DNA from 4 places in the Sodalis sp. RH22 genome. Region 1 is predicted to be linked to each of the others. Evidence: predicted binding sites of a transcription regulator. Region 1 holds the regulator's gene; each other region holds the start of a gene.
The links. Region 1 encodes CRP, which controls carbon source genes, mostly activating them, when cyclic AMP is high. Its sites were predicted from a motif close to ATGTGANNNNNNTCACAT; they were not measured.
Positions count from the first base shown of each region.

Region 1 (5,892 bases):
GCGTATCCACCAGCCTGGGCACCAGGAAATGCGCGCCGTTCAGCGACAGTAGCTGCAACGTATACACCGCGGTCACCGTCATGCCGATCATCGCCAGGCCGTAATTTTTGCGCAACACCAGGTAAGACGCCAGCGTCAGGAACAACATGCACAGCAATACCGTGCCGTCGCTCAGCCTGAATTGCAGCGTGCCGGCGGCAATCACCAACCCCGCCAACGTGCCCAGGGCCCGATGCTGGATCCGCACCCGGGTGGCGTTATAGCCGTTCTGGCTGACAAACATCACCGTCATTAAAATCCAGTAGGGTTTGGGGAGATCCAATACCAGCCCCAGGCTGCTGCCGATGGCCAGCATAATCCCAAGCCTTGCCGCGCTGCGCAGCGCCATGGATTTAAAGGAACAGTAGCTGACCAGCGCATGCCAAAACGACAGCCGCTGCTGGTTGTCGGCCATCAGGTCGCGGCGGTAAAGCGGGCGCTGGGTACGCAGCAGCCGGGCGATACGGCTGAAATGGTAATAACAAAACTGTCCGACCGGATTATCCGGATGCCGGTCGGCAATTTTTTCCAGGGCCGACAGCGCGGTGGCCATGTTAAAACGCCCCGGCTGCCGGTGATAGAGAATATCATCCGCCAGTACCCGCAACCGCGCGGCAATCAGCCGGGCGTTATAGCGGATAACCGCCTCGGCGTGGCTTTGCGCCACCAGTTTTTGTACTTCGTCCGGCTGGTGCAGGCTGACGGCGATATGCTCCTGCAAATCCAGCGCCACCTGGAAAGAACGCAGCAGGCGTTTGTACTGCAGCTGATCATTGGCCGACAGCATATAAAGCTGCTGGTATACCTGGGCAATCAGATCAATCACCGCCTGCTGGCGGGCAAACAGCGGCGGCAGGGCGGTTTCCGGATCGGTATGCTGTGTCAGCAGGGTATATTTCGCCTCGATATAATCCGCCAGCTCCCGATACAGCAGGCTAAGAGATTCCCGCATCGGCTGCTCCTTCCACAACCGGAACCACAGGGCGTTGAACAGTCCGTACCAGGCGGTGCCGGCAATATACAGCAGCGGCGGCACGACGGGCGGCACATTGCCGGCCAGGCCCAGGGTAAAGATGGCGGCGATAAGCGCGGCGGGCAATAAACGGCCGTGCAGCGGGCTGATTTCACCGGTAACGCCGAACAGCAGCGCCAGGCCGAGCATCACCAAGGGCAATGGCACCGGCACGGCCAACAGCACCTGGATCAGCACGCTGCTCAGCGCGAACAGCGCACCGCCGACGGCCAGGCGCTTGAAAAACCGTTTATGCAGGGTATCGAGGCCGGCGATATTGCAGCAGGCAGGGACCAACGAAAACAGCAGGCCGTTTTGCAAGCTGCCGAATAACAGGCCGGCGGCCACCGGCAGGCATAGCACGATGGTTTGCCGCAGGGCATAGTTTACTTCAGGGTGGTAGATTAACCGGCGCCACATACTGTCAGCAAAAAAAGCGTGGTACGAAGCACCACGCCTGTATAACGGGGCTATCAGCGCGTGCCGTAAACAACAATGGTTTTACCGTGCGCGGATATAAGATTTTGATCTTCGAGCATTTTAAGAATACGTCCTACCGTCTCGCGGGAACAGCCGACAATCTGGCCGATTTCCTGACGAGTGATTTTTATCTGCATGCCGTCGGGGTGGGTCATGGCGTCGGGTTGTTTCGCCAGGTTCAACAGGGTTTGCGCTATGCGTCCGGTAACGTCCAGGAATGCCAGGTTGCCGACTTTTTCCGACGTTACCTGTAAACGACTGGCCATTTGCGCCGACAGGCGCATCAGGATATCCGGATTCACCTGAATCAGCTGCCGGAATTTTTTATACGAAATCTCGGCGACTTCACAGGCGGTTTTCGCCCGTACCCAGGCACTGCGTTCCTGACCTTCCTCGAATAGGCCGAGCTCACCGATGAAATCTCCCTGGTTAAGATAGGAGAGAATCATCTCTTTGCCTTCTTCATCCTTAATCAGCACCGCCACGGCGCCCTTAACGATGTAGTAAAGCGTTTCAGCCTTTTCACCCTGATGTATAAGTGTACTCTTCGATGGATACTTATGAATATGGCAATGAGACAGGAACCATTCGAGAGTCGGGTCTGTTTGCGGTTTGCCGAGAACCATTCGCTGTTATCCTCTTTTGTCATCGCTATCCCAGGTTCGGGACATCGTATTCCCTGTTACGGCGCTTGTATTATTCACTCTGACTCCGCGTTTAAACGGAGCGACGTAAGGGAACTTATTAGGGTCTGGTAATGTGATGTTCCGATCGATCTCTTGCCCTTTCATTATCATGAGGCCGATCCAGCCTTGTTTTTAGCATAGGTTTGAAGCAGTGTCTTCTGTTGTCTTGCTTCAGCATGAAGTATGTTCAGTAACATTGCCAGTTTTCCAACAAAAATGTAGTCTGCTGGAAAGCTTTTCATCAGGAGTATCATAATGCAGGCACGGGTCAAATGGGTAGAAGGGTTGTCTTTCATGGGCGAATCCGCCTCGGGCCACCAGGTTTTGATGGATGGGAACGCGGGCGAAAAAGCGCCCAGCCCAATGGAAATGGTATTGATGTCGGTCGGCGGCTGCAGCGCCATTGATGTGGTATCGATTTTACACAAAGCGCGGCAGGACGTCCGGGACTGCGAGGTCAAACTCACCTCCGAGCGCCGCGACGAGGCGCCGCGCCTGTTTACCCATATCAACCTGCATTTTATCGTCACCGGCGCCGGGCTGACCGACAAGGCGGTGGAGCGGGCGGTGACGCTATCGGCGGAAAAATACTGCTCGGTCTCACTGATGCTCGGCGCGTCGGTCAATATGACCCACAGCTTTGAAGTGCGCGACGAACGCCACGCCCCCGCCGCCTAACCGGCCCGCCAACACCGCACTCAAACCCGGCGTGTTCAAGGGAGAGCGCGCCAATGGGGTCGAATCGGGCATGGTTTCTCTGCCCGACCGAGCGCCCCATGGCACGGTATGCTAGGCCCGCCAACACCGCAGCGAATCCTGGCGTGTTCAAGGGAAAGCATGCCGATGGGGCCGAATCGGGCGTGGTGTTCCCGCCCGAGGCCTCGAGTTTACTTAATTTCCTTTCCTTCCAGCAACTGCTGTACCAGCGGCCCCATTATCAGCTCCATCGCCAGCCCCATCTTGCCCCCGGGCACCACCAGCGTATTAATATTGGAAATAAAGGAGCCTTGCAGCATCGCCAGCAGGTAAGGCAGGTCGATATGCGCCAGGCTACGGAAATGAATAACGACAAAACTTTCGTCAAGTGAGGGAATCGCCTTGGCGGCGAAAGGGTTCGACGTGTCGACGGTCGGCACCCGCTGGAAATTGATATGGGTGCGGGAAAACTGCGGCGTGATGTAGTTAATATAATCCTCCATCGACCTCACCACCGAATCCATCACCGCCTCGCGCGAATGCCCCCGCTCGCCGGTATCGCGCACCAGTTTCTGGATCCACTCCAGGTTGACGATGGGCACCACGCCCACCAGCAAATCCACGTGCTTCGCCACGTCATGGCTATCGGTTACCACGCCGCCGTGCAGCCCCTCGTAAAATAACACGTCCGTCGGTTCCGGCAACGCCTGCCAGGGCGTAAAGGTACCGGGGATCTGGTTATACGGCACCGCCTCGTCATACGTATGCAGATATTTACGCGACTGACCGCGGCCGGTATCGCCATACTGATGAAACGTATGCTCCAGCAGGCCAAAGTTATTGGCGTCCGGACCAAAGTAGCTGATATGGCGCCCTAAATCCCGCGCCTTGCGGATCGCCATATCCATTTCCGGCCGGGTAAAGTGATGAAAGCTGTCACCCTCCAGTTCGGCGGCGTGGATATTCAACTGCTGGAATATTTTACGAAACGCCAGGCTGGTGGTGGTGGTGCCCGCACCGCTGGAACCGGTAACGGCAATAATGGGGTGTTTTGTCGACATGGTAACCCTACGCTTGGTTGAATTGCGGCGTGAAGAAGTGCGCCCGGCATCAAGGCCCAGAAGTGAGTGTTAGCATATTTAGCGCTTAGGGGCCAGGGGCTTCGCTATTCGCCCGGCGTATTACCGGCCTGGTCATTAAACCGGCCGCGCGGCATGATATTGATATTTTCATGCAGTTCCGACCAGACCACCACCGCCTCGCCGCTTATCAACTGGCGTTTTACATCCTCGACCTTTTGCGCCAGTGATTTCTCCTGCTCGCCATAATCGGTGCCCTCACGCAGTACAAAGGACTCGATCAGGTTATAGAGCGTGTCAGGATCGATTTGTTCCCAGGGAATAATCACGATATTGTGTCCCGATAGTCAATAAATCAAGGTGTTGAGTAAATTTCACCTGTTATGCCTTGTGCATCCCCGTGCGCACTGGTAGCTTCATACGCGTTATTTTACGGGGAGCCGCCAAAACGTGGAACTGAGTCTTTTTCTGTCAATGCTGGGGTTTCTCTGGGTGGCCGCCATTACCCCTGGTCCTAATAATATGCTGCTTACCGCCTCGGGCGCCAATTTTGGCTTCTGGCGCTCAATGCCGCTGATGATCGGCATCATGCTCGGCATGCAATGTATCCTGCTGCTGGTGGCCTTCGGCATCGGCGGCCTGATCACGCTTTATCCGTCCCTGCATTTTATGCTGAAGGTGGCGGGCAGCCTTTACCTGCTGTGGCTGGCCTGGAAAATAGCCACCGCCGCCTATGAAAAACTGGAAACCGACGCGCCGCCCCCCCGGCCCATTCCCTTCTACCAGGGCGGCCTGCTGCAGTTTCTTAATCCCAAGGCCTGGCTGATGGCGCTGGGCGCGGTAGCCAGCTTCAGCCTGAGCGGCAGCGCCTATATCACCTCCGTCGGCGCCATCAGCGTCGGCATCGTCAGCGTCAATATCGTCTCCGGCGTTATCTGGCTCGGCTTCGGCACCCTGATCGGCCGGCTGCTGCGCAGCAAACGCGCCTGGATCGCTTTTAACGTCGCCATGGGCCTGCTGACGGCGGCCTGCGTATTGCTGATCTGGCGCTGACGCGCTTATTGCGACTCGAACTCCCGGGTCAGGGTCTCCAACTGTTCCTGGGCGTCCAGCCACGCCATTTCCGCCTCTTCCAGCTGCGATTTAACCTTGGCCTGCTGCTGCAGGGCCAGGGCCAGGTCCGCTTTACGGCTGATATCATACAGCGCCGCGTCGGCCAGTCCGGCCTCGATGGCCGCCAGCTCCGCGCCACGTTTTTCCATTTGCTGTTCATAGCGGGTAATGGCCTTGCGCAACGGCTGGGTCTGATTACGGAAATCCGCCTCGCGCCGCTTCTGGTCTTTCCTGGCCTGGGCATTATTGACCTGCGGCGCCGGGGTCTCGGTATCATTGCCGTCCTGCGCCGCCGCCTGGCGTTGCTGATCCACCAGCCACTGCTGGTAATCCTCCACATCGCCGTCAAACGACGCGACGCGACCGTCATGCACCAGATAAAATTCATCGGTGGTGGAACGCAGTAAATGCCGGTCATGGGACACCACCACCAGCGCGCCGTCGAAATCTATCAGCGCTTCGGTCAGCGCCTGGCGCATATCCAGATCCAGATGGTTGGTCGGCTCATCGAGCAGCAGCAGGTTGGGACGCTGCCAGACAATCAGCGCCAGCACCAGCCGGGCCTTTTCGCCGCCGGAAAAACGCGCGGTCGGTTCGGTCACCTTATCGCCACGGAAACCAAACCCGCCCAGATAGTCGCGCAGCGCCTGCTCATACTCCTGCGGCGCCAGCCGGATCATATGCGCCAGCGGCGATTCGTCGGCGCGCAGGAACTCCAGCTGATGCTGGGCGAAATAACCCAGCTTGATGCCTTTCGCCAGGCCGATGGTGCCGGACTGCGGCTCAA
Region 1 covers NZ_CP178731.1:4,436,364-4,442,255, forward strand. The annotation lists gene ACL2XN_RS20005 (YccS/YhfK family putative transporter) at 1-1,471, opposite strand, end outside; gene crp (cAMP-activated global transcriptional regulator CRP) at 1,525-2,157, opposite strand; gene ACL2XN_RS20015 (hypothetical protein) at 2,325-2,513, opposite strand; gene ACL2XN_RS20020 (OsmC family protein) at 2,473-2,895, shown strand; gene ACL2XN_RS20025 (phosphoribulokinase) at 3,105-3,974, opposite strand; gene ACL2XN_RS20030 (YheU family protein) at 4,079-4,321, opposite strand; gene ACL2XN_RS20035 (LysE family translocator) at 4,443-5,045, shown strand; gene ACL2XN_RS20040 (ABC transporter ATP-binding protein) at 5,051-5,892, opposite strand, start outside.

Region 2 (5,892 bases), 710 kb from region 1:
TCAGGCCGGTGATGGCGCCGATGGCCGCGCCCAGCGCCAGGGAGGCGCCCACCGCCACCAGGACATTCATTTCCAGCCCCACCACCGAGGCGGCTACCGCGCCGGTCAGCGCCAGCAGCGACCCGACGGACAAGTCAATGCCTGCGGTGAGGATCACCAGCGTCATACCCACCGCCATGATGGCGTTGACCGAGGTCTGCTGGAGAATATTGAACAGATTGTTGAGGCTGAAAAAATTGGCGCTCATTGAAGAAACCACGGCGATCAGCACCAGCAGCGCAATCAACGATTTTTGCTCCAGCAGCCAGGCTTTGCTGATGCCGCGTTTAACGGGGATAGTCCGGGAATTCATTACTGATTCTCCTGCTGGGTACGATAAAGCTTGCCGACGGCCGCGGCCATCAGCACTTCCTGGGTGGCCTGTTCGATGGGGAATATGCCGCTTAAGCGGCCTTCATGCATCACCATGACGCGATCGCTCATGCCAAGGACCTCCGGCATCTCGGAGGACACCAGGATGATGGAGAGCCCTTCCTGTTTAAACTGGTTGATCAACTGGTAAATCTCTTTCTTGGCGCCCACGTCGACGCCCCGGGTCGGCTCATCCAGGATCAGCACCTTAGGGCGTGTCATCAGGCCGCGCGCAATGGCGACTTTTTGCTGGTTGCCACCGGACAGCAGGCCGATAGGCTGCTCCATCGACGGCGTTTTGATATTAAATAAACGGATAAAATCCCCGACAGCCACCCGCTCGTCGGCGTGTTTCAGCCAACCGGCCTGATGGCTAAAGTAGCGCAGGGCGGTTAAAGTCATGTTTTCCTTTACCGACATGCCCAGCACCAGTCCGTCGCGCTTGCGATCCTCGGAAATATAGACAATGCCGTTGGCAAGCCCGTCCTGGGGCGACCTGGCGACCACGGCACGTCCGTCGAGCGTCACGCTGCCGCCGGTGCGCCTGGCGGCGCCATAGAGGGTTTTCATCAGTTCGGTACGGCCGGCGCCCATCAGCCCGGCGCAGCCCAGGATTTCCCCCTGGCGTAGGGAGAAACTGACGTCATGCACCCCGGGGCCCGACAGGTGGCTGACCAGCAGGCGCTCCTCGCCCGGACGCTGTGTGACGCGCGGATACTGTTCCTCCAGGCGGCGGCCCACCATCATTTCAATCAGCCTGTCTTCCTGCAGCTCGTTTACCGGCCGTTCGGCAATAAACTGCCCGTCGCGCATCACCGTGACATCGTCGCAGATCTCGAAAATTTCCTTTAGCCGATGGGAGATATAGACAATGCCGCACCCCTGCTGCTTCAGTTCGTTTATCACACTGAACAGCGATGCCGTTTCCGTATCGGTTAACGCATCGGTGGGCTCGTCCATGATGATCACCTGCGACTTAAAGCTGATTACCTTGGCGATTTCCACCATCTGCTGATCGCCAATCGATAATTCCCCCACCAACCGGTGGCTGCTATAGCCCAGGTTCAGGCGGCCCAGGAGTCGGTCCGCTTCGCGATACATCCGCTTCCAGTCGATGCCGCCGATACGGTTAAGGAATTCGCGCCCCAGGAAGATATTTTCGGCGATCGTCAGTTCAGGGATCAGGTTAAGTTCCTGATGGATGATACCGATACCGGCCTCCTGCGACGCCTTGGGGCCGCTGAAGGCAACTTCCTTTCCCATAAATATGAGCGTACCGGCATCCTTGCTGTAAATCCCGGTCAACACCTTCATCATGGTGGATTTACCGGCGCCGTTCTCCCCCACCAGCGCCATCACGCGGCCGGGATACACGGTCAGCGCCGCGCCGGAAAGCGCTTTGACGCCCGGAAACGACTTGTCTATCCCGCTCAGTTGCAGTAAGGGTTGCATAAATGCCTCAGAAGGTGACGCCGGAGCAGAGGATAACGTTGGCGAAGGGCGAGCACTCCCCGCTGCGAATAACGGCCCGGCTGTGGGCGGTCTGCGCTTTGAATGCCTGATGGCTGATATAGTCGATGACGATGGTATTGCCCTGCGCTTGCTCCAGCTGGGACAGCCCGGCCAGCAACGCCTGGTGCAGCGCGGGATTATGGGCGGCCATTTCGCTGGCGATTATCGCCCTTTCCACCTGCATCTCACTGGCCACGACGTCGAACACCTGTAAAAAGCCCGGCACGCCCTGGGTCAACGCCAGATCGATCCTGGCGGCTGTCGCGGGTATGGGCAACCCGGCATCGGCAATGACGATTTCATCGGTATGCCCCAAGCGGGAAATCAACGCGGAAACCTCGGCGTTGAGCAGTAATCCTTTTTTCATTGGCAGATCCTCCCAGCGAAACGTTTCGCTGGGCTGAAAATAATCACAAACGGGCCAAGCCACAAGCGGGAAACATCAAAAATGTGATCGCCATCGAAACGTTTCGCTGGACCAGGCGGCACGGCGGCGGCTGGCGTGACCACCGGCGCGTTGTTCATTATCGCCGGATAAAGAGCGGCCGCATCCTTGCCATGGCCTCAGGGCGCCATCTTTTGTTTGATCTCATAAATCACATCGTCCCATCTTTCTTCGCCACGCATGTTTAGACTGTGTTTATAGTCGTTGCCGCTGCGAAAAAAATCTTTTTTAATATCAATGATATCAATGGGGAAAAACATTTCACTTTCTGCATCCCACAACATATTCGCCCCATGGAGATCAGCGTGTATCATATTGACATTATTTAGTTTTTCCAGCATATCGACAAAGCGTTCAACTGCATCGTGCGGCAGGGAGCCCTCGGGAAGTGAATCTAACGTTATGCCGGGAATTTTGTACATTCTGTTATAAAAATTACCATCATTATCAGCAAATACCTTTGCCGATTCCGGGCCATAATATAAACGAAAGCTTTCAGCCTCCTTTTCCGCCAACATTTCAATATCTATATCGGCGTCGCCATCCGGATGTGGGCGCATCATCTTGATATACCAATTGGGATCCTGGCCATCCTGGAAAACGATACCGTAATCACCTTCACCAATCTGCGTACCGAGCAGGAGTTCAAGGTTAACGGATTCGTCATCGGGATCAAACACAGGCACTTTCCGCCCTTGCGCCGGCGCCACATTGACGGCGCTTTCATCAATTTTAAACCGTTTTGCCCAGGGAGGAATTTCACTAAACTGTTCAATATGCAAGGCAAACGAATATTCGTTAAACAGTCCCTCCTGGGGGAAATGGTATTGAGACAGCAGTGTTTTGGCCTGTTCAAGGTCGAACCCATCCAGGTCCTTGAGAATATCCACAGCATGCTTACGCGGCCTGAGTCCCCCCCGGCCGCTCATGCCAATCTTAAGGAGATCGTTAATCCTTTCCCTAAAATTTTCGACATGAAATTTATTTTTCTTGAAGCGAAGGTTGATTTTTCGATGATTATTCATCAGAAAAAACTTGTATGCGGTTTGCGGATATCTTTTCACTTTAAAATATTTATTTTTAATTTTCAGATATGAATTATTATTTATATCCCAGCGCAGGCCAAGCTTATCAGGCGTGGACAAATCGAACGCGTTGACGCTCTCCCCGACAATATCCTTGGCAATGGCGCGTCGCAGCGTTTTGGCGACATGGATTGACGTCGGCGCTTCAAACAACCAGCGGCGACCGTCAAACTCGACGGGATGGCCGCGCCGGCCAGGCATAGCCCGATTAAAAATTTCATATTTAAGGCCTCTTTTGGGCACTACCGCCGCGCGCACAGGCACTAATTCTCCCTTCAGCTCAACCACCCTCATTATGACATTATCACCCATAGCCATTGTGTCTTTTGACCTGACTTCAATAATTTTACCGGCACCATAGTGTTTGGGATTAAGGTTATCAACCTGAATATATTCATAGGCGCCGTCAAACCTCACCTTGAACGACTTAATTCTTTTCTCTTGTCTAAACGTGAAGGCAGGTTTGTTATTGTGTGTGCCAAGATGCCAAGAATGGCTGATTTTTTCATGATATACCGGAATCCGGGATTCCGTTCCGTCATGGTTCCGCAATTTCACTTCGTGCGTTCTTTTCCCCGCGCTATACTTAAGTTCATAATTCTCGCCATATAATTTAATAAATTTCTTACCGTTTTGTACTGTATAATCAACTCCCTGCCCTTCAGGCACATCTCCGTCGATATGGATCTTATCATTTATCGCGTCATAAAAAACTTTCCGGCCAGTTTTAGCGTTATTACCCTGCTGCCCAGTTGGAATAATGTATTCACCCGCTTCTGTTTGCCGAACACGCTGGATGGCGCCATCCAGGTCAACGGCAAGATGTTTGACAGTATTGATACCGGTCGGATATTTTTCGTGAACAAATACCCCGTCTGGATCAAAGGCATTTGCCTTTTGCAATTCCCGTGGTTTGTGATGTAACAGTGGATTTGAAAAAGCCCTGCGGTCGGTAATGCCAACCTCGGTATTGAACAGTAGATTGGCCATTTCCTCAGCCGAAAATTCGTTCCTGACGCAGTTGCTGTCACCATTGATGGAATGGCCTGATACAGACAAGGCTTTTGCCGAAGTATATTTTATAATCGGGTACGCGCCAATAGTGTAAATCCCGAAAATGATGTCATGACCAAGATTGACAACTTCAAACAGTATGGCCCCTATTTCAGAAAGTTCACCATTACCCCAGATCCACTCCTTAAGTTTTTCGGCGAAACCACGAACGGGATTCCTGATATATTCGCCGGTGACAAGCAGACTATCCCCCAATACTTTCCCTTGGTTGGTTTTGGTCCTGATATGGCAATTCTTTTCAATATAATCCCGGTAATCCTGTTCTTGCAGACCGGCTGAGATATCTAAAGATATTCGCTTCTGTCTAAAAGACTTATCCTTTTCTGGCGAAATATACATAAACGCAATCGCGTCTTGACCGATGCCATGCTCCGCATAGCCTTGTCCCGCGCTTAACATCTTAAACAGTAGCCGTTGTGGTGCCTTGCCCTTCATTTCATGGATGCTGTTTGCGGGTGGCGCCGCCGCCGGGCCTGCGGGCGCGGCCTGGCGAGAAAGCAACGGAGAAACGGCGCGCCCGGATGGCCGCACGGCTGCCGGCGCCAGGCTCACTGATATATTGGTGGCCAGCGTGAGCGCCTGAAGCATGAGATGCGCCCTGGCGCCCACGACCCCATCGCCTGGCGACGCGGCCATGCCGTTCAATTTTTGCTGGATTTTTTTATTACTGACATAATCGTGAGTCTGGCTGTGGTAGCGTCCGATATGTTCCCTGTGCTGAATAGCGGATGATGGCATAATGTGAATCCCTTCCCTCCCTCTATCATGATGTTATTCAAGTCGCAATGACCTTTGCCAAGGCAAAAAACCCTTAATCATGACAAGCCGGGTGTTCATTAATTGAGAATTTGGTGCTGTTATCCATATGTTGCATAAAAAATTAGCGGGAGATAATTAAAATATGGAATACAGTGGGTTAACGATAGATTAACGAAGCGGCCAGCCCTTGTGCCGGCGGCAGACCGCGCTGCGGGATATTTTAAACGGCTGTCATACAAATCATAAAAATGCCATACGGTGTCGCCGCACGGCATTTTTTTAAGATAAAACTTCGTATTGAGTTAATTTATAATTAACGCTGGCTGATTTGATCGTAACTGCCACCGGTGGAGAAATGGACTTTTTGCACTTTCTGCCAGTCGCCGAAGTCATCCTTAAGGGTAAATAATTTAATCTGCGGAAACTCCTTGGCGAACTCTTTGGCGATTGCCGGATCGCGCGGGCGATAATAATTCTTGGCGGCGATACGTTGACCTTCGGTTGAATAAAGATACTTCAGATATTCGGTCGCGATGTCACGCGTGCCCCGCTTGTCCACCACCTTGTCAACCACCGATACGGTAGGCTCAGCCAGGATGGATTCAC
Region 2 covers NZ_CP178731.1:3,727,367-3,733,258, forward strand. The annotation lists gene rbsC (ribose ABC transporter permease) at 1-352, opposite strand, end outside; gene rbsA (ribose ABC transporter ATP-binding protein RbsA) at 352-1,863, opposite strand; gene rbsD (D-ribose pyranase) at 1,871-2,290, opposite strand; gene ACL2XN_RS16925 (hypothetical protein) at 2,488-5,265, opposite strand; gene ACL2XN_RS16930 (sulfate ABC transporter substrate-binding protein) at 5,600-5,892, opposite strand, start outside.
Region 2: the regulator CRP is predicted to act here: its motif matches at 2,372-2,389, upstream of rbsD (D-ribose pyranase).

Region 3 (5,892 bases), 520 kb from region 1:
GTGGCCGACAGGCTGATATACGGCAGACGGTGAAAATCCTGCGGGGTCAGGCGCTCCCGCCGGGTCAACGGGTGTCCGGCGGGCAGCACGCACACCTCGTTAAGGGTCATCAGGGTCTCGCGCCCGGTGCCCGCGGGGGTAAAGGTATTTTCCGTCAGGCCGATATCGTGGCGCTGGGCGGAGAGCCATTCCTCCAGCAGCGGCGACTCCTGCGGCACCACGCTCAGGCTGACCGCCGGATGACGGTCGAAAAAATCCCGGCATACCAGCGGCAGCAGCGATTGGGAAAACACCGGCAGGCAGGCCACCGACAGCTGCGCCTGGCGGAACTCGCGAATGGCCTGCGCGGCGCTGACAATACGATCCAGCCCGTAATAGGAGCGCTGCACCTCTTCAAATAGGCGCAACCCTTCGCCGGTGGGTTTCAGCCGGCCTTTAATCCGCTCGAACAGCGTCATGCGCAGCAAATGCTCGAAGCGCGCCAGCTCCCGGCTGACCGTGGGTTGCGAGGTATGGAGCAGCGCCGCCGCCTCGGTAAGATTGCCGGTGGTCATCACCGCGTGAAAGATATCGATATGTCGCAACGAAATTGCCGCCATAATACCGCTCCCGGCCCCTAAACCCATATCATAGGTGAATAGCTGACGCTAAAATAGATATTTTATCGATAGCCAGTAATAGATAAAAATAGGCTCAAAGCGGTAACACCGACGGGAACCCCATGCCACATAACCTTTTTCACACCCAAAGCGCGCTTAACGCGGTCAATTTGCGGCAACTGGCCCGGCAATACGGCGGCCCGGTGTGGGCCTATGAAGCCGAAGTGATTAACGAGCGCATCCGCCAGCTGCGGCAGTTCGACGTGATTCGTTTTGCCCAGAAGGCCTGCTCCAACATCCATATCCTGAGCCTGATGCGCGAGCAGGGGGTAAAGGTCGATGCCGTGTCCCTGGGTGAAATCGAGCGGGCGCTGGCGGCGGGCTACCGCCCGGGACAACAGCCGGCTGATATGGTGTTCACCGCCGATGTCTTTGACCGCCCGACCCTGCAGCGGGTGGTGGAGCTCGCCATCCCGGTCAACGCCGGTTCGGTGGATATGCTGGAACAACTGGGGCGGCATTCGCCCGGGCATGCGGTATGGCTGCGCATTAACCCCGGCTTCGGCCACGGCCATAGCCAGAAAACCAATACCGGCGGCGAAAACAGCAAGCACGGGATCTGGTATGCCGACCTGCCGCTGGCCATCGCGCAAATCCGGCGCTACGGCTTAAAGCTCGTCGGCCTGCATATGCATATCGGATCCGGCGTGGATTATGACCATTTGCGCCAGGTCTGCGCGGCGATGGTGCGGGAAGTTATCGCCTCCGGCCAGGATGTCCACGCCATTTCCGCCGGCGGCGGGCTGTCGGTGCCGTACCGGTTTGGCGAGGAGGCGATCAACACCGGGCATTACTTCGGCCTGTGGGATGCCGCGCGCCGTGAAATCAGCGGCCATCTGGGCCATCCGGTGACGCTGGAAATCGAGCCGGGGCGTTTCCTGGTGGCGGAATCCGGCGCGCTGGTGGCGCAGGTGCAGGCGGTCAAGGAGATGGGCAGTCGCCATTTCGTGCTGGTGGACGCCGGTTTCAACGATCTGATGCGCCCGGCGATGTACGGCAGCTATCACCATATTTCGCTGATCCCGGCCGACGGCGGCGAGCCGGACGGCCGGGCGGAAATAGCGACGGTGGTGGGCGGCCCGCTGTGCGAATCGGGGGATGTGTTTACCCAGTTGGCCGGCGGCGGCATCGAGCCGCGGCCATTGCCCGCCGCCCGGGTGGGCGATTACCTGGTGTTCCATGATACCGGCGCCTACGGCGCCTCAATGTCATCCAATTACAATACCCGCCCGCTGCTGCCCGAAGTCTTGTTCACGCAGGGCTGCCCGCGCCTGATCCGCCGCCGCCAGACGCTGGATGAGCTGCTGGCGCTGGAACGCTTGTAACCCAAAACGGCGGGGTCTTCGCCGGCGGCGCGGCGGTACCCGGGAACTCAGGCTTTGCTGCGCCCGGCCGCCGGCAACGGCGCCGCGGCCGCGGTGTCGGACGCCATGGGGCGATAGGCAATATAATAGACCAGCGCGACAAAGATGGCGCCGCCGGCGGCGTTGCCCAGGAACACGCCGGGGAAGTTGCCCCAGTACTGCGCCCAGGTCGCCTGCCCGGCAAAAATCGCCGCCGGAATCACGAACATATTGGCCACCACGTGCTGGAAGCCGAGATCGACAAACGCCATGATCGGGAACCAGATACCCAGGATCTTACTGGCCACATCCTTGCCGCTGTATGCCAGCCATACCGCCAGGCTCACCAGCCAGTTGCAGCCGATGCCGGAAATAAAGGCGTGCAGGAAATCGGCGGAAATCTTTGCCTGGGCGGTGGCCGCGGTTTTGGCCAGGAACGCGCCTTCGGTCAGGCCGAGCACGTGGCCGAAAAACCACGCAATCAAAATGCTGCCGGCAAAGTTGGCGACGGTAATCCAGAACCAGTTGCGTATCAGCGACATAAAAGAGATTTGCCGCGCCAGCCAGGCAATAGGCAGCGTCATCATATTGCCGGTCAGGAGTTCTCCTCCGGCGATAAGCGTCAGCACCAGCCCCACCGGGAACACCGCCGCCCCTAAAAAGACGCCGAACGACCCCCAGTCGGCGGGCAGGCTGGCGGTCACATGGATATCCAGCATAAAACCTATCGCGATATACGCACCGGCCAGACAGCCGAGCACCAGTAAATAGGGGAGCGGCGCGCGGCTTTTGGTGGCGCCCGTTTGCACAGCGATTGCTGCGACTTCTTTAGGAGAATGAAACGACATGGTAGTTTATATGTTAAAAGAAAGTGGTGATTCGCATCATATCCTCCCCCCGCGGCGAAGCCAACGGTTGGCCGCTAAAAGAGTGTTAAAAATTAAAACACCGTTCTGCACCGACATGGCCGCGGGCTTCAGGCCGCGCCGGCCATTCGCCGCCGGCGCGGCTTAAGGCCCGTGCGGATCAGCGCGCGGCCAGGTCCGCCAGCTCGCGGCGCAGCAGGATAAATTCCTGCGCCAGATCCTGGCACAGCATGGCGGTCATCAAATGATCCTGCGCGTGGACCATGATTAAATTGACCGGCACCTTGCCCGTTCCCTCATCCAGCCCGATAAGCCGCGTCTGGATGGCGTGGGCGCGGCGCGAGGCCTGGCGCGCCGCGTCCATCCTCTCCCGCGCCTCGTCCCAGTTGCGTTCCCGCGCCGACTGGATGGCGCTCATGCTCTCGGAACGGGCTTCGCCGGCGTTAATCAGCAATTCCATCACGGTTTGTTCAAAATCTTCCATTCGCCACCTCTATTGGTATACCAAATTTGGTAATTTCATCATATTGGAATTCCAATGTTGGCTTGTGAGAGCATGATCACAGAAAATAAATTCAGTTACGCTAGTTTTTGGTATGCCAAACCCACAATAAAACCTGCCGGCTACCGGCAAACGTGCATATCAATAGGCTTAACTCACTGATGATGAGGTGGTGTCATGTCATTTAAGGATCGTATGATCGATTCTCTGGGATCGTTTGCCACTAAATTTAATAGCTTTCGCTATATTATGGCGATCAAGGCGGCGTTTATTACCTTAATGCCGGTCATCATTGTCGGCGCGTTTTCGGTGTTGATCTCCAATATGGTGCTCGATCCGGTTAACGGCCTCGCCAGTTTTAGTTTCTTCGCGCCGCTGGCGACGCTCAAGCCTATTATGAGCAGTATTAACTACGCCACCCTGAATTTTTTAACCATCGGCGCGGTATTCCTAATCGGTATCGAGCTGGGCCGGCTTAATGGGTCCCGCACCTTATTTCCCGGGCTGCTGGCGGTAATTTGTTTTATCGCCGTCACGCCGACCACGCTGCAGTTAATGGTCGGCGACCAGATGATGGTGGTCAAGGACGTGCTTGCGCGGCAGTTCTCGGATACCAAGAGCCTGTTCCTCGGCATGTTTATGGCGATTTTATCGGTGGAGGTTTATTCGCGCCTGGAAAAGGTGGATAAATTCCGCATCAAGATGCCGGATACCGTGCCGCCCAATGTGTCCGCGTCTTTTACCGCCCTGATCCCGGCCATTATTACCGTGCTGCTGCTGGCGACCTTTGGGTTCGTCTTCCAGCGCGTGACCGGCATGTATCTGTACGATGCGGTATATAAGGTGGTACAGCAGCCGCTGGAATCGGTGGTGCAAAGCCTGCCGGGCATCCTGGTGCTGATGTTCGTCGCCCAGATGTTCTGGGTCATCGGCATTCACGGCAACCAAATGATTAAGCCGATTCGCGAACCTTTATTGCTCGGCGCCATTACCGTCAATATGACCGCGTTTGAACAGGGCAAGGATATTCCCAATATCATTACCATGCCGTTTTGGGATGTGTATATGAGCATCGGCGGTTCCGGCCTGACCATCGGATTATTAATGGCGGTATTGTTTACATCCAAGCGCAAGGAGATGAAAGAAATCGCTAAATTATCCCTTGGTCCCTCGGTGTTTAATATTAATGAACCGGTGATCTTCGGCATGCCGATCATGCTTAATCCGATCCTGGCCATTCCTTTTATTATTACGCCGCTGGTCACCGGCACCATCGGCTATTTCGCCACCAGCCTGGGTTTTGCCGACAAGGCGGTGGTGATGGTGCCCTGGACCACGCCGCCGCTGATTAACGCCTGGCTGTCCACCGCCGGATCGATGGGCGCGGTGATTACGCAGTTGTGCTGCATCGTGGTGTCGTTCCTGATCTATCTGCCTTTTGTCCAGGTGGCGTCGCGCCGCGCGGACCAGGCGCAGCTGGCGGCGGAAATGAGCGAAGCATCCCGCGCGCAAACCCTTAAGTCATCGTGAGGACGGACATGAGCAAGGTTAGCATCGCCATCCCGGCGGATTTTATCCTGGGCGCCGCGGCGTCCGCCTGGCAAACCGAGGGCTGGAGCGGCAAGAAGCCGGGCCAGGATTCTTATCTCGACCTGTGGTACCAGCAGGACCGCCACGTCTGGCATAACGGCTATGGCCCGGCGGTGGCCACCGATTTTATCCATCGCTACGCCGAAGACGTGGCGCTGATGAAGCAGGCCGGGCTGACGCATTACCGCACCTCGATCAACTGGTCGCGTTTCCTGGTGGATCACGAGCAGGTGATTGTCGATGAAGACTATGCGGCCTATATCGATAATTTTCTTGATGAGATGATCAGGCAGGGTATTGAGCCGATGATCTGCCTGGAGCATTACGAGCTGCCTGCCTGCCTGCTGGAACGCCATGGCGGCTGGCAGTCGAAGCGGGTGGTGGAACTGTTTGTCCGTTACGCGGAAAAAGTGTTCGCGCGTTATGCCGGCAAGGTGAAGCGCTGGTTTTCCTTTAACGAGCCGATCGTGGTGCAGACCCGGGTTTACCTGGATGCCCTGCGTTATCCCTATGAACAGAATACCCATAAATGGATGCAGTGGAACCATCATAAAATCATCGCCACCGCCCGGCTGGTACAGTTGTTTGAAGAACAAGGCTACCGGCGCGGCGGCGGATCGCTCGGGGTTATCCTTAATCCGGAGGTGACCTATGCCCGTTCCAGCGCTCCCCATGACCAGCGGGCGGCGCATCTCTACGATCTGTTTTATAACCGGGTATTCCTCGATCCGCTGCTGCTGGGCGTCTATCCACCGGAGTTAATGGAACTGCTGCGCCGCCATGGGGTCGAGTGGCAGTACGACGCGCAGGAACTGGATATTATCCGCCGTTATCCGGTGCATGAGGTGGGGATTAATCTTTATTATCCCCATCGGGTCAAGGCCCCCAGCCGCCAGTGGAATGACAATACCCCGTTCCATCCGGCATATTAT
Region 3 covers NZ_CP178731.1:4,958,981-4,964,872, forward strand. The annotation lists gene ACL2XN_RS22545 (LysR family transcriptional regulator) at 1-599, opposite strand, end outside; gene lysA (diaminopimelate decarboxylase) at 722-1,984, shown strand; gene ACL2XN_RS22555 (formate/nitrite transporter family protein) at 2,032-2,850, opposite strand; gene ACL2XN_RS22560 (PTS lactose/cellobiose transporter subunit IIA) at 3,029-3,352, opposite strand; gene ACL2XN_RS22565 (PTS sugar transporter subunit IIC) at 3,548-4,900, shown strand; gene ACL2XN_RS22570 (glycoside hydrolase family 1 protein) at 4,909-5,892, shown strand, end outside.
Region 3: the regulator CRP is predicted to act here: its motif matches at 3,417-3,434, upstream of ACL2XN_RS22565 (PTS sugar transporter subunit IIC).

Region 4 (5,892 bases), 400 kb from region 1:
GGAATCGACGAAACCGACGTGCTGCGCCACCCAGGCGTGATACTGCTCGGGCAGTGCCTTTAAGACATGCTGTTTCAACTGGCTGGTGCCGCGCACCATATTTTCACAGGCGATAATATTCAGCGGCCGGGTATTGCCCGCGTCATGGCGCGCGATCAACCCTTTGGCGACGGTACCGGCGATGCGTTCCAGGATCTGCGGCCCTACGGCGGTGGTTACCAAATCAACGTCGGCTATCAATGCCACCACTTCCGCGCCGGTGCTGTTAACGGCGCTGACGCCCCGGACCCTTTCCACATGGGACTGCTCGCCCACGACATGGACCTCGTATTCATGCCTGGCGTTCAAGGCGTCAAGCACCGTTTGGTTAACGTCGGCAAACACCACGTCCACCCCGGCATCGGCCAATAATTTACCGATAAAGCCGCGTCCGATATTACCTGCTCCGAAATGTAATGCTTTCATAGATTTAACCTTGGATTCTCTTAGTTAAAAAGGGGCCAACGCAGGCCCCCTCTCAAATACAACCGTTTCCATCGCCCGCGCTGTGGTTAGGCCGTTTTGCCGCCTTTGAGCAGCTCAAGCACTTCATCTACGTCGGTGGTGTTGATCAGGCGTTGGATAACCGCATCGTCGTCCAGCGCGTTAGTCAGGCTGGTAATGACCTGGATGTGCTCGTTATTGCGCGCGGCGATACCAATCACCAGACGGGCAATATCGTCTTCCTCATCACCGAAACGCACGCCCGCCGGATACTGGCAGAATACCACGCCGGTGCGCAGCACCTTATCCTTGGCCTCGATGGTGCCATGGGGAACCGCAATGGACTCGCCCAGGTAGGTGGAAGTCAGCTTTTCACGATCCAGCATCGCTTCCACATACTCCGGCAGCACGTAACCGCCGTTGACCAGTTGTTCACCGGCAAAACGGATCGCCTGTTCCTTATTGTCGGCCTGCCGTCCGAGGAAGATATTGGCCGCGGTCAGGCGGAACAGGTTCTGCTCGCTGTCTTCGAAGCTGTCGTCCAGGGTGGTGATGACTTTATTCTGATTGGTTTCGGTCTTTTGCACCGCGACCAGACGCGCCACCAGATCGGTATACAGCCCGCTGTCCAGGAAGTTGGTCAGCGAGATATGCTGCGCCTGCGGGGCGTGGCGCATGGCCCGCTCGGTCAGGTCGCGGTGGGTGATCACCAGGTCAACATCCTCAGGCAGGCTGTTGATGGCCGTATTGGTGACGCTGATATTGGTCAGCCCGGCTTCCTTGACTTTTTTACGCAGTACCCCGGCGCCCATGGCGCTGGAGCCCATGCCGGCATCGCAGGCCACGATGATTTTACGTACCGAAGCCAGGTCGCCGGTGGCGCCGGCGGTAACCGGCGCGGCCATGCCTTTGGACTGCGCTTTCATGTCTTTTATACGGCGGGTGGCGTCTTCCAGATCGTCCCCTTCCTTGGCCTTCATGCTTTTCAGCAGGATCGAGGCGATAACGAAGGACACGGCAAACGCCGCAATGACCGCGGTGATATTGGCAAAATAGGCGCCTTTAGGCGTCATGGCCAGCACCGCCAGGATGGAACCCGGCGAAGCGGGGGAAACCAGGCCGCCGTGCAGCACGCTCAGGGTAAACACGCCGGTCATGCCGCCGAGGATTACCGCTATCAGCAGACGCGGGTTCATCAGCACGTAAGGGAAATAGATTTCGTGGATACCACCCAGGAAATGGATGATGGCCGCGCCGCCGGCGGACTGTTTGGCGTTGCCGCGACCGAAAATCATGTAGGCAATCAGCACGCCCATGCCCGGACCCGGGTTGGCTTCAATCAGGAAGAAGATCGATTTGCCGGTGGCGGTAGCCTGCTGGATGCCCAACGGCGAGAAGATGCCGTGGTTGATGGCGTTATTCAGGAACAGGATTTTTGCCGGTTCGACAAAGATCGAGGCCAGCGGCAATAAATCGTGGCGTACCATCAGGTTCACGCCCGCCGCCAGGATATGGGACAGGATTTCAACCAGCGGCCCGATGGCCAGGAAGGCGATAATCGCCAGGATCATGCCGATGATGCCGGCGGAGAAGTTGTTGACCAACATCTCGAAGCCGCTTTTGATCTTGCCGTCCACCATACGGTCAAAACGTTTAATCGCCCAGCCGCCCAACGGACCGGCCAGCATGGCGCCGAGGAACATCGGCATATCCGCCCCGGCAATCACGCCCATGGTGGTAATGGCGCCCACCACGCCGCCGCGTTCGCCGCCGGCCAGCCGTCCGCCGGTATAACCGATCAGCAACGGCAGCAGGTAGGTGATCATCGGGCCGACTAATTTAGCCAGCGTCGCGTTGGGTGTCCACCCGGTGGGGATGAACAGCGCGGTGATAATCCCCCAGGCAATAAAGGCGCCGATATTCGGCATCACCATATTGCTCAGGAAACGGCCAAAATTTTGTACTCTGACCTTGATATCCGAAGAAGACATAAAAAACACCCCTATTGATACGCGCCGGACAATAAGGGCGCGTGAAAATTGTTGCGACAGTGTTGCATTCTCTGTCGGTAGTTCTATAAGCAGCGGGACTCTACCACGCTGCGTGCCGAATGCGTACTCAGCGGCGTAACTGTGACGAATATCACCATGTCACCCCCTGTTTATCCCCTATATCGGTGATATTCATCACAAATTCCGTATGAAAAAAAACCACAATTATAACTTCAGGGAGTTAACGGCGGGTAAATTGTGATAGAGATCACTCTTGCTTGCTGGGTATTTGTTTGATAAATGTGATTTGTATCACAAATTATTTATCATCCCAGCCGGGCATCGGCGAAGAGAGGGCGATAGCGGCTGATTTAGACGCTAAAAGGCGGAATTGCGTAGCTAAAGCTGTAAGAAAATTACCGCTGTAATACCTGCGTTTTCTCGCACGCACGACAGCCATCATGACGCGGATATGTTACAAAAAGGTGACCCGGCGGGCCACCTTGGTGTAACGCGGCGCGTCATTAGCGCAGGGCCGTCCCTGCGGCGGTCTGCGCCTGCATCAGCTGCTGGTGCTGGCTTTGCAGGCCGGCCATCAGCTCATTATATTGCGTCGCCTGCAGCCGGGTGGGAAAGGCCACCGACGTGGGGCTGTAGGTCACCTGGCTGCCCTGCATATTCAGGAAATTGCCCACCTGGATCAGGGTTTCCGCAAGCTGCGCCGCGCTGGTCACCACCGGCGTCACCTGCTGTGCCGGCTGAATCACCAGCTTGGTATAGGCCTGTTCGTATACCGCCTTCAGGTCGTCGGGCTGCTTTAGCGCGGCGCGGGAGTCATCCGCCTGTTTTTTCAGGCGTTCTATCTGCGGCCCCAGCAGATTCAGTGCCCCTGCGGACTGCTGCAAATCCACCCGGTGGGTAAGATAATCCTGCGGCACGCGGATCTGGCTGACCTGATCCAGCACCGGCAGCAGGCTGGCATTGACCGCCTGGGTATATTGCTGGGTAAAGGTCAGCAGGATCTGGTAGTCGGCCACATAGGTGCCGAACTGTTTTTTCTGATCGTCGGTCAGCGTCGGCAGGCGCTCGCCGCCCGGCAGCACGGTGGTTTGTAAAAACGCCATAAACGCCTTGCGCTGCTCCGGCTCCTTGTCGCCGCAGGCGGTAATCTGCAGCGCCAGCATCAATAGCACTGGAATCATCAGCGCATAGCGCAACTGCGCCAGTCTGTCCCTTAACATCATGACCAACTACTCCTGTAAAATAGCTCACCCCTTTCCCTGGTTACCCAATTAACGCGTCCTGTTTGCAGAGTAAGGATAGTCCACTTTGCGAGGAATAAATATGCTCAAAGCCCTACCGATGGTCTCATTTTTTTACAAAACCCGCGGCGCATCGAACCCATCCACGGCATCAAGGGTAAGGGAGGCACATCCGCTATTGCCATAGCGGTCCGTCAACCGCAACGGCAAGGCCGGAGGAATAAAGCCGTTGCCGGTCAGACTGAAGCCCCAAACGTTATCACCAGCCGGCGAGGGGCCGGCAGACGCATCGTAAACATCGGTCTCGATAATAAAATCAATAAGATTACTTTATTGCATCAGGTCACTTACCTCTATCATGTGATCATTTTAACGAAATGAAATGGCACGACAGCAGCTCTTTTATGATACTTAAATCATTAACGCGGATTTTCTTAGGTTTTATCAAGATGAAAACATGCTAATAAAACACCACATTTATAGTCATGCCGCGCACACAATTATTACTGTATATAAACGATGACTTGATTCAGATATTCCGTCGCTTTATTTAAGACTGAATTTCTTGGTCAAGTGAAAGCGCATGGGATCTTTGATTACGAAGGTATTCGGGGCGTCCCACTCCCATACGCGGCAAAAAATACCGTCAATAGTTTTATAACGCAATCCTTTGTCCTCCAAGTTTTTTAACAAGGTACGTATTGTAACCATTTCAAAATCTTGCGAGGCATGAGAACGCACGGTGATAATATCCACTTTATACTCACTTGCAAGGCGGGACGCAAAAAGATCGTCATCCTTAGGGAATCGCTCTAACCGGTAATTGTGCTGAAAATCACGGCGAGTGACCTCTGCGGGCGTAAAGCTATTGTCGGCTGCTTGCCGCAATCCCAACCTTAGCCTTCTTCCCTCTTTTATACCATACCTCACTTGAGTCCCTTGCGGCGGCGTGAAAAAACCCGCCTCTTGGTGATATTTTCCATGGGACGAAATAATAAGGCGTTCTGAATTTTCAGACCCTTTAAATAAATACAGATCGTCGCCCAACTCTATCCTGTTGCCAAGCGCGATATCTTCAAGACCTCCTCCCCTGGCGGTGTTAGCGCGTCTGGCCGCCAATTTGCCGACGCCCGCCCCCGCCCCCGCGCCTAATCCCAGAGCCAGCGATGCCCATCCCAGCGCCGCCGAGGCCTGCGGATTCTTTTCCTCCAGCGCGATGGAGGCAATGCCTGTCGCCGCCGCCGCCGCTTCAAGGGTAATCAAGACGCCCGCGACCAATGATAGTGAGGCGCCGCCGGTGGGAATGCTCAAGGCAAAGCCTACGACAGCCAAAACGATACCCAGAATGCCCTGCCAGCTGATATGGCCGCTCGGATCGGCGTTATTGACCGGGTCGCCGGCGCAATAGACATAGGCATTGATACCGCCCGCGCCGAACGGACTTAACGAATCCGGCGTATTAAAACGCATCAGCACCGGGTTATAAGCGCGATAGCCGTTGCCCAGGTGATAAGCGCCGCTCACCGGATCGGGACGCTCGCCGGTAAAACCGGGCAACGACGGGCGGAAGGCAGGACTAAAGCCCCAGGGGGTATAACGGACCAGCTCCGAGGTCTGATTTTCGGCCCGTGACCACAGCAGGCTGTTCTGATCATTGGTGGCCGTCAGTCGCAAGTGGGTACCGTCATGCACCGCTGCAGTGGCGCCGCCCAGTTTGGCTAGCCGCACCGGCCGCAACGCGCCGGGTTGCTGCTCGTTGACCCTCTCATCACTGCGGTAATAAAGCGCATGCGCGCCGCGCCCGGTTACCGATTGTCCGACCAATCGATTGAGGGCGTCATAGCCATAACCGCCGCCCGGAGCGGGGCCGCCCGTCACCGAAATCAAACGGCCCAGCGGGTCATAAGCAAGCCGGCGTCCGGCCTCGTCCAGCGTCATCTGGCCGTTGGCGTCATACGTCAGCGCTATCACGGCGGGATAATCCGGATGGCTGTGCTGCACCCGGCTGAGCTGAGTGGGATCGCTGGGGTTATTAAATTGAAACAGCGCATTGTCCACGCCGCCGGGAAACGTGGTGCCGCATTGGGTAATGTTGTCGATGGCGTCATAGACAAAGGTCTGTAACGAGATAGACTTGCCGTAGGGGTCTACCGGCG
Region 4 covers NZ_CP178731.1:4,037,945-4,043,836, reverse strand. The annotation lists gene ACL2XN_RS18340 (mannitol-1-phosphate 5-dehydrogenase) at 1-465, opposite strand, end outside; gene ACL2XN_RS18335 (PTS mannitol transporter subunit IICBA) at 552-2,474, opposite strand; gene ACL2XN_RS18330 (DUF3053 domain-containing protein) at 2,999-3,715, opposite strand; gene ACL2XN_RS18325 (RHS repeat-associated core domain-containing protein) at 4,283-5,892, opposite strand, start outside.
Region 4: the regulator CRP is predicted to act here: its motif matches at 2,731-2,748, upstream of ACL2XN_RS18335 (PTS mannitol transporter subunit IICBA).